Linked DNA regions of Urbifossiella limnaea. The protein of the gene in region 2 interacts with the protein of the main gene of each other region in a pairwise test. Links are inferred from orthologs where the notes say so. Each region holds a gene or a part of one and is shown on either strand. Other genes may lie near its edges.

Region 1 (3,842 bases), 3.5 Mb from region 2 along the record:
CGACTTGCCGACGCCGACCGGGCCGATGCGGACGTACCTGTACGCCCCGAACGAACCCGGCCGGCCGCCAGTCCGACGGCCGGGTGTGGTGCTGTACTCGGAAATCTTTCAGCAGACGGCCCCGGTCCGCCGGCTCGCGGTGCAGCTGGCGTCGCTCGGCTACCGGGTCGCGGTGCCAGAGGTGTACCACGCGCACGAACCGCCCGGCTGCGTTCTCGGCTACGACGATGCCGGTAAGACCCGCGGTAACGCCCTGAAGCAGGTCGTGACGCTGAACGAGTTCGATGCCGACATCGCTACCGCGGTGGCATTCCTGAAGGACCACCCGGACGGCACCGGTGCCGTGGGGTCGTTCGGCATCTGTCTCGGCGGGCACCTCGCCTTCCGCGCCGCACTCCACCCGGGCGTGCGGGCCGCGGCGTGCTTCTACCCGACCGACCTGCACACCGGCACGCTCGGCGGCGGGGCCGACTCGCTAACCCGCGCCGGCGACATCCGCGGTGAACTGTTGATGGTGTTCGGCCGGCAAGACCCGCACGTCCCCGCGGCCGGCCGACGAATCATCTACGACGCCCTCGACGCGGCCGGCGTGTGGTTCACGTGGCACGAGTTCAACGCCGCCCACGCCTTCCTCCGCGACGAGGGCGACCGCTACGACCCCGCCGCCGCCCGCCACGCGATTGGGCTCGCGGCGGACCTGTTCAGCCGCTGCCTCTAACGGCAAGGACCGCCGATGCTCGCCGCCCGCGTCCAGCACTTCACCGAGTCCGTGATCCGCGAGACGACGCGGCTCGCGCAGCGGCACGGGGCCGTGAACCTCGGCCAGGGGATGCCCGACTTCGACCCGCCGGAGGAAGTGAAGGAGGCCGCCTGCCGGGCCATCCGCGACGGGTTCAATCAGTACGCCGTGACGTGGGGCATCGCCCCGCTCCGCGCGGCCATCGCCGAGAAGGCCCGCAGCTTCAACGGCCTCGCCTGGGCCGACGCCGACGAGCACGTCACCGTGTGCTGCGGGGCGACCGAGTGCCTGATGGCGACGATGCTCGCGCTTGTGGACCCGGGCGACGAGGTGGTGATCTTCCAGCCCTTCTACGAGAACTACGCGCCGGACGCCCTCCTCACCGGGGCCGAGCCGCGCTGGGTGCGGTTGAACCCGCCCGACTGGTCGTTCGACCCCGCCGAGTTGCGGGCCGCGTTCGGGCCGCGCACGAAGGCGATCATCCTGAACACGCCGAACAACCCCACCGGCAAGGTGTTCACCCGCGGGGAACTGACGCAGATCGCCGAGCTGTGCCAGGAGTTCGACGCCGTCGCCATCTCGGACGAGATCTACGAGTACATCCAATTCACCGACCGGCCGCACGTAAGTATCGCGTCGCTGCCGGGGATGGCCGACCGCACCGTCACCATCAGCGGGCTGTCGAAGACGTTCACCGTCACCGGCTGGCGCCTCGGCTATACCGTCGCCCCGGCCGCGATCACCGCCGGCATCCGCAAGGCGCACGACTTCCTGACGGTCGGCGCGCCTCACCCGTTGCAAGTGGCCGGCGCCGCGGCGATGGCCCTGCCCCGCAGCTACTTCGACGGCCTGAAGGATCACTACCGCACCCGCCGCGACCTGTTCCTCCCGTACCTTCAGGAGGCGGGTTTCGTCGCCCGCCCGCCGGACGGGGCGTATTACGTCATGGCCGACTTCTCGGCGCTTTCCGACCTCGACGACGTGGCGTTCGTCCGCCGCATGATCGAGACGGTCGGCGTGGCCGGGGTGCCGGGGGGCAGCTTCTTCCGCCCGAAGGACGCGGGCCGGACGCAGGTCCGGTTCATGTTCGCCAAGCGGGAGGAGACGCTGCGCGACGCCGGCGAGCGGCTGCTGCGGCTGCGGGCCGCAGAATAACTCCCCCGGGTGGTCCGTCTACCCGGGTGCCGGCTACCAATCCGTGTGACCGCTACGAGGAGCTTCCACACCATGAAAGCACTACTGTTGACCGCCGCCGCCGCGGCCCTGACGCTGGCCGTCGGCGTCGAGGTCGGGAACGGGCAGGAGAAGGCCATGACGCCGCTGACGGGCAAGATGAAGGGGATCGACGGCAAGGACATCGACCTCGCCGCCCTGAAGGGCAAGGTTGTGCTGGTGGTGAACGTGGCCAGCCGCTGCGGGTACACGAACCAGTACAAGGGGATGCAGGCGCTGTTCGAGCAGTACAGCAAGGACGGGCTGGTGGTGCTGGGGGTGCCGTCGAACCAGTTCGGCGCCCAGGAGCCGGGCACCGAGGAGGACATCCAGAAGTTCTGCTCCGCGAACTACAAGGTCACCTTCCCGATGACGGCGAAGGTAGACGTGAAGGGGCCGAGCAAGGTGGACCTGTACAAGGCGCTGACCACGGCCACGGTCCGCGACGGCAAGACGGAAGAGGTGGGCTGGAACTTCGAGAAGTTCCTCATCGGGCGTGACGGGCGCGTGGTCGCCCGGTTCAAGTCGGCGGTGGCCCCGGAGTCGAACGAGCTCCAGACCGCCGTCCGCACCGAGCTGGCGAAGAAGTAACCCCCGGGCGAACCCGCCGCCGCGGCCCGCCTCCTTTAGGGGGCGGGCCGTATCATTTCCGGGGGCACCCATGACGACCACCGACCTCGCCGGCGTCCTCGACTTCCTCCGGGCCGCGGAAGCGATCAAGACGCAGACCCGCAGCGGCTACACCTCGGCCGGCCGCGCCGAGAGCGTCGCCGACCACACGTGGCGGCTCTGCCTCATGGCCGTCGTCCTGGCCGACCAGTTCCCCGGCATCGACTTCGCCCGCCTCATCCGCATCTGCGTCGTCCACGACCTCGGCGAGGCGATCGGCGGCGACGTGCCCGCCGTGAACCAGTCAGCGGCCGCACCGAAGGCCGACAGCGAGCGCGCCGACCTGATGACGCTCCTGGCCCCGCTCCCCGCGCCGCTGCGCGACCACGTCACCGAACTGTGGGACGAGTACGAGGCCGCCGCGACGCCGGAGGCGAAGCTGGCGAAGGCGCTCGACAAGCTCGAAACGCTGCTCCAGCACACGCAGGGGGCCAACCCGCCGGGCTTCGACTACCGCTTCAACCTCGACTACGGCCGGCAGTACACCGCCGCCCCGCCGCTAGTTGCCGCCATCCGCGACGCCCTGGACCGCGACACGCTCCGCCGCGCGGAGGGCGCGTGATGCCGCGTGTGTGGGTCTGCCGCGGGCACCAGTTCACGATCGGCCCGCGGCCGCTCGTCATGGGCATCGTGAACGTCACCCCGGACAGCTTCTCCGACGGCGGCCGCTTCCTCGACCCGGCGGCCGCGATCGACCACGGGCTGGCGCTTGCCGCGGAAGGCGCGAATATCCTCGACATCGGCGGCGAATCGACGCGCCCCGGCGCCCCGGCCGTGAGCGGAGCCGACGAACTGGCCCGCGTCCTGCCCGTTGTCGCCGGGCTGGCGAAACGGGCCGCCCTACCCCTCTCGGTGGACACGACCAAGGCCGAAGTCGCCCGCCGCTGCATGTACGCCGGCGCTTCCATCATCAACGACGTGTCCGGCCTGACGGCCGACGCCGACATGCCGGGCGTGGTCGCGGCGACGGGGGCGGGCGTGGTCGTGATGCACATGCAGGGCACGCCGAGGACGATGCAGCAGAATCCGGTCTACGGCGACGTCGTGGGCGAGGTCGCGGGGTATCTCGAAGCGCGGTTGCACGCCCTCGCCGCGGTCGGTATCTCCCCGGACGCGGTCTGCCTCGACCCGGGCATCGGCTTCGGGAAGACGCTCGACCACAACCTGACGCTGCTCGCCCACCTTGACGCGGTCGCCGCCCTCGGCCGGCCGGTGTGCCTGG
Region 2 (5,374 bases):
GCCGTCGAAGCGGGTGGCGGCGCTGACGACGGCGCTGAAGGACCCGTACGCCCGGGTGCGGCGGCGGGCGGCGCGGGCGCTCGGCGACTTCGGCACGCACGCGCTGGCCGCGCTGCCGGCGCTGGTGAACTGCCTCCGCGACCCGGACCCGAGCGTCCGCCGCGACGCCGCCGGCACGTCCGGCCGCCTCGGCCCCGCGGCGCAGGCCGCGGCCCCCGGCCTGGTGACGATGCTCGGCGAGCCCGAGACGCGCACCCGCGTCGTAGCCGCGGCGTCGCTGCGGAAGGTGGGCCGGCCGGCGCTTGGCGCCGTGGTGCAGGGGCTCGGCCACATCGACCCCGAGCTGCGCGGCCGCTGTGCGACCCTGTTGGGTCAGATGGCCCCGGACGACCCGCAGGTGGCGGCGGCGCTGCGGCTGGTGGTCGAGGACGACGACGCCGAGGTCCGCCGCCGGGCTGGCGAGGCGCTGACGCACACCCCGAGCCCGATGGACACCACGGCGCCGGTCGGCGCCGGCGTGATGGTGGCGATGGCGTGAGACGTCCGTTGTAATTGGTCCGTTGTAATTTGGCTGACGAGCGGGGCAGGCCCAGGACCGACTTCTCGGGGCTGAGCCGCTCGTCAGCCAAATTTCAACGGACCAATTCCAAATTACGCCTCAGGCATTCTCTTCTGCTGCATCCACCGCACCGCCCGCACCACGGCCCCGCGCGGCAGCAGCCGCTCCGCCGCGATCAGCAGCTTGTTCCCCATCCCCGGCACCACCACCGGCGTGCCGCGCGTCATCGCCGACACGCCGATCTCGGCCACGTCCCGCGCCGTCAGCCGCTGCGCCACGCTGAACGACTTCCCCTCCCGCCGCCCCGCCGCCGCCGCGAACTCCGTCCGCGTCGGCCCCGGGCACAGGCACGTCACCGTCACGCCGGTCCCGGCCAGCTCGTTCGACAGCGCCTGCGACAGCGAGTTCACGTACGCCTTCGTCGCGTAGTACACGGCCATCAGCGGCCCCGGCTGGAAGCCCGCCACCGAGCCGACGTTCAGCACCCGGCCGGTCTTCCGCTCGACCATGCCCGGCAGGAAGCGGTGGGTGAGCTCCGTGAGCGCGGTGCAGTTCACCTGCACCATCCGGAGCAGCTTCGGCAGGTCGGCCGTGGCGAAGTACCCGAAGTCGCCGAAGCCGGCGTTGTTGACCAGCACGTCGAGCGGCCGGCCGCCGGCGGCGACGGCGTCGAAGAGGAGCTGCGGCGCGGCGGGGTCGGCGAGGTCGGCGGGGACGACGGTGCAGCTGGTGCCGCCGAGCTCGGCGGCGAGGGCGGCGAGCTCGTCGGCCCGGCGGGCGGACAGGACGAGGTCGTGGTCGGCGGCGAGGACGCGGGCGATCTCCTTGCCGATCCCGGCGCTCGCGCCGGTCACCAGGGCCAGGGGGCGGGTCATGGGGTCTCGCGTGGTGCTGGCGAGCCGGGAGCGTGAGCGACCGGAGTCCGACGCGGCGCGAGTGGCGTCGGACTCCGGTCGCTCACGCTCCCGGCTCGCCGGGGCTGCTAGCTTACGCCCCTACCGGGTGAACAGCACCGCCCCCGGCCCGAGCAGCATCTCCAGCTCCTCGGCCCGCAGCGTGCCCGGGTTGATCGCCAGCTCGGCGCTCACCTTCAGCTGCACCTGCCGGCCGTTCCCGTCGCGCACGCTCAGGTACACCGGCGTCTGCCCGCGGTTCCGCTTCAGCACCAAACTCACCGCGTCCAGCTTCCGCAGCACTTCCTGGTCGTCGGTGTACGGCATCTTCAGCAGCAGGCTCTTCGTCATCTCGCGGCGGGCCTCGTCCACGGTCAGCACCTTCTTGACGATCAGGTCGCCGCTGCTGCCGCCCTCGCGCCACTCCACCACGCCCTCGAACAGGAACACCGCGTCGTTCACCACCACGTCCTTCAGCCGCGCGTACTCGTCGCTCCACAGGATGCACTTGCACTGGCCGGTGAAGTCTTCGAGGTAGAACATGCCCCACCGCTTGCCGCTCTTCTGGGCGGTGCGCATCTGGAACTGCGTCACCATCCCGGCGACGAGCACCGACGTGCCGGTCGGCAGCTTCAGCACCTGCGCCGCGTCGTGGGTGCGGAACCGCTTCAGCTGGTCGTCGTGCTGCGCCAGCGGGTGGCTGCTGACGTAGAAGTCGAGCGCCTCCTTCTCGAACTTCAGCTTCTCGGCGTCCGGCCACTCGGGCACGTCGAGCAGGCCGTGGGCGGTGCCGGCCTTGGCCGGCCCCGCGCCGTCGTCGCCGTCGCCGAACATGTCGAAGAAGTTCTTCTGCCCGCGCTTCCGCTCGCTGGCCTTCTCGTCGGCCGACTGGTACGCCTTCGGGATGGCCTGGAACAGCGCCGCCCGCTTGCCGAAGGCGTCGAACGCGCCGGCCTGCACCATCTTCTCGACGGCGGCCTTCTGGACGGTGCGGCGGTCCACGCGCTCGGCGAAGTCGAAGATGTCCTTGAACTTGCCGTCCTGCTCGCGGGCGCGGACGATCTCCTGGGCGGCGCCGCGGCCGAGCCCCTTGATGGCGGTGAGGCCGAAGACGATGCGGTTGTTGTGAACCGTAAAGTCGGCGAGGCCGCGGTTCACGTCCGGCGGCAGCACGTCGACGCCGAGCCGGCGGGCGTCGGCGATGTGGTCGACCATCACGTCGCGCTTGTTGCCGTCGTCGATCTCGGACGACAGCAGCGCCGCCATGTACTCGGCGGTGAAGTGCGTCTTCAGGTACGCCGTCTGGTACCCGATCTGCGCGTACGCGGCCGTGTGTGACTTGTTGAACCCGTACCCCCCGAACTTCACGATCAGGTCGAAGATCTCCGCGCCCTTCTCCTCCGTCAGCCCGTTGGCCACGCACCCCTTCACGAAGTCGGCCTTGCGGGCGTCGATGATGTCGTACTTCTTCTTCGAGATGGCCTTGATGCACGCGTACGCCTGCGCCAGCTCGATGCCGCCGAGCTTGTTCAGGATGCGCATCACCTGCTCCTGGTACACCATGACCCCGTGGGTCTCGACCAGGATCGGCTCGGTGATCGGGTGCGGGTACGCGGGCTTGCGGCGGCCGTGCTTGCACTCGATGTACTCGTCCACCATCCCGCCCTCCAGCGGGCCGGGGCGGTACAGCGCCAGCACCGCGATCAGGTCGCGGATGTTGTCCGGCTTCATCCGCTTCAGCAGCTCGCGGATGCCCTCGCTTTCGAGCTGGAACACCCCCTTCGCGTCGCCGCGCTGGAGCAGGTCGTACGTCGCCTTGTCGTCCAGCGGGAACGCCATCGGGTCGACGTCGAGGCCGCGCGTCCGCTTGATCAGCTTCACGCAGTTGTCCAGCACCGTCAGGTTGCGGAGGCCCAGGAAGTCCATCTTGAGCATCCCGACCTTCTCGAGGATGCCCATCTCCCACTGCGTCGTCATCGTCACGTCGGACGCTTCCGACCCGTCGGCGCCCTTCTTCGGCGGCCGCTGCACCGGCACGTAGTCGGTGATCGGCCCGTTGGCGATCACCACGCCGGCGGCGTGCGTCCCCACGTTGCGGTTCGTGCCCTCCAACTTCAGCGCGATGTCGACGAGCGTCTTCACCTGCGGGTCCTGGTCGTACTCGCGGCGGAAGTCCGGCGACGCCATCGCCTCGTCCAGGTCGGCGGCGATGGCCCCCTTCATCGGCACCAGCTTGCACAGCGCGTTCACCCGGTCGAGCGGCACGTCGAGCACGCGGCCCACGTCCTTCAGCGCCGCCTTCGCGGCGAGCGTGCCGAACGTGCCGATCTGCGCCACGCTCTCGGCGCCGTACTTCCGCTTCACGTACTCGATCACCAGCCCGCGGCGGTCCTGGCAGAAGTCGATGTCGATGTCGGGCGCCTCGCTCCGGTTCGGGTCGAGGAACCGCTCGAACAGCAGGTCGTACTCCAGCGGGCAGACGTGGCTGAGGTACAGCACGTACGACACGATCGCCCCGCACCCGGAGCCGCGGGCCGTGCTCGGGATGCCCTCGGCGCGCGCGTAGCGGACGAAGTCCCACACGATGAGGAAGTAGCTGGCGAACCCCATCTTGTTGATGGTGTTCAGCTCGTGTTCCAGCCGGGCCGTCACCGCGTCGGAGGGGTTGTCGCCGTACCGCTCCCTCACGCCCTCGACGCACAGCTGGCGCAGGTAGTCCTCGGGCGTCATCCCCGTCGGCGGCTGGAACACCGGGAAGTGGCGCTTCTTGAAGTCGAGGCGGATGTCCACCCCGTCGGCGATTTCCTGGCTGCGGGCGACGGCGTCCTCGAACCCGGGGAACAGCTTGTACATGTCGTCCGGCGAGCGGACGTAGTACGGGTTCGGCATCCGCTCTTCGGGGTACTTGCGCTTGCGCGGGTCGCGCTTCTGGCCGGTGTTGATGCAGAACAGCACGTCGTGCGCCTCGGCGTCGGTCGCGCACAGGTAGTGCGCGTCGGCCGTGGCCACGAGCGGCACGCCCAGCTTGTTGGCGATCTCGACCGCGACCGGCGTGCACTGGTCCTGCAGGCCGATGCCGTTGTTCTGGATCTCGACGTAAAAATCCTTGCCGAACAGCCTGGCGAACCACGCCGCGAGCGCCTTCGCCTCCTTCGGCTTGTCGGCGAGGATGTACTGGTTGAACTCGCCGGCGAGGCAGCCGCTGAGGCAGATGAGGCCGTCCTTGTGCGCCTCCAGCACCTCGCGGTCGATGCGCGGGTGGTAGTAGAACCCTTCGAGGAAGGCGATGCTGGACAGCTTGATGAGGTTGCGGAAGCCCTGCTCGTTCTTGGCGAGGAGCGTGAGGTGGCTGTAGGCGTCGCCCTGCCGCGCCGCCTTCTTCTCGGTGCGGGCGCCGGGGGCGAGGTACGCCTCGTAGCCGATGACGGGGTTGATCCCCTTCTCGCGGCACTTGGTGTAGAACTCGATCGCGCCGTACAGGTTGCCGTGGTCGGTGACGGCCAGAGCGGTCATGCCGAGCTTGGCGGTCTGTTCGACGAGGGCGGGGATGCGGTTGAACCCGTCGAGGAGGCTGTAGTGGGTGTGGAGGTGGAGGTGCGCGAACTTGCGGTCGGCCATCGGCGGAACACTCGGCGGTGAACGGACGTGCGCGAAAGGGCATGATAGCCGCTCGTGGCGCGGCGCGGAAGGCGAAGTGGGGGCGGGGGCCGGCGGGGCGGTTACGCGGGTTGCAGCACCCGGGCGAGCGCGGCGTGCCAGCCGGCAACCCGGTCGACGATCTGGTCGAGCGCCGCGCGGTCGAGCGGTTGGAAGTCCGGCACCTCGGGGAACCGGAGGACCGGCCGCCCGCGCTCGACCGCCGGGGCCGCGACCCATGCGTAGAAGTGCCGGTTGTCGCGGACGTCGATCACGAACACGCACG

Evidence for each region. Proteins that work in one complex are often made in the same cells at the same time.
Region 1: the proteins of dnaE (region 2) and ETAA1_RS15650 interact in binary tests that used the Escherichia coli proteins (3 or more experiments, as listed by UniProt). The link is inferred for Urbifossiella limnaea from one-to-one orthologs.

The regions. Positions count from the first base shown.
Region 1 is NZ_CP036273.1:3,812,946-3,816,787, forward strand. The notes cover bases 1-2,813. They hold ETAA1_RS15650 (pyridoxal phosphate-dependent aminotransferase), read left to right. Parts: upstream 1-733; coding sequence 734-1,894; downstream 1,895-2,813. Other genes in these bases: ETAA1_RS15645 (dienelactone hydrolase family protein), read left to right, coding at 1-718; ETAA1_RS15655 (glutathione peroxidase), read left to right, coding at 1,967-2,542; ETAA1_RS15660 (HD domain-containing protein), read left to right, coding at 2,613-2,813. Outside these bases: more of ETAA1_RS15660, read left to right, coding at 2,814-3,182; folP (dihydropteroate synthase), read left to right, coding at 3,182-3,842. UniProt on the Escherichia coli protein: Shows aminotransferase activity with methionine and histidine as substrates, and to a lesser extent also with phenylalanine.
Region 2 is NZ_CP036273.1:294,077-299,450, reverse strand. Bases 1,355-5,374 are described here. They hold dnaE (DNA polymerase III subunit alpha), read right to left. Parts: upstream 5,071-5,374; coding sequence 1,555-5,070; downstream 1,355-1,554. Other genes in these bases: ETAA1_RS01300 (hypothetical protein), read right to left, coding at 5,172-5,374; ETAA1_RS01310 (SDR family NAD(P)-dependent oxidoreductase), read right to left, coding at 1,355-1,434. In the rest of the region: ETAA1_RS01315 (HEAT repeat domain-containing protein), read left to right, coding at 1-538; more of ETAA1_RS01310, read right to left, coding at 652-1,354. UniProt on the Escherichia coli protein: DNA polymerase III is a complex, multichain enzyme responsible for most of the replicative synthesis in bacteria. This DNA polymerase also exhibits 3' to 5' exonuclease activity. The alpha chain is the DNA polymerase catalytic subunit.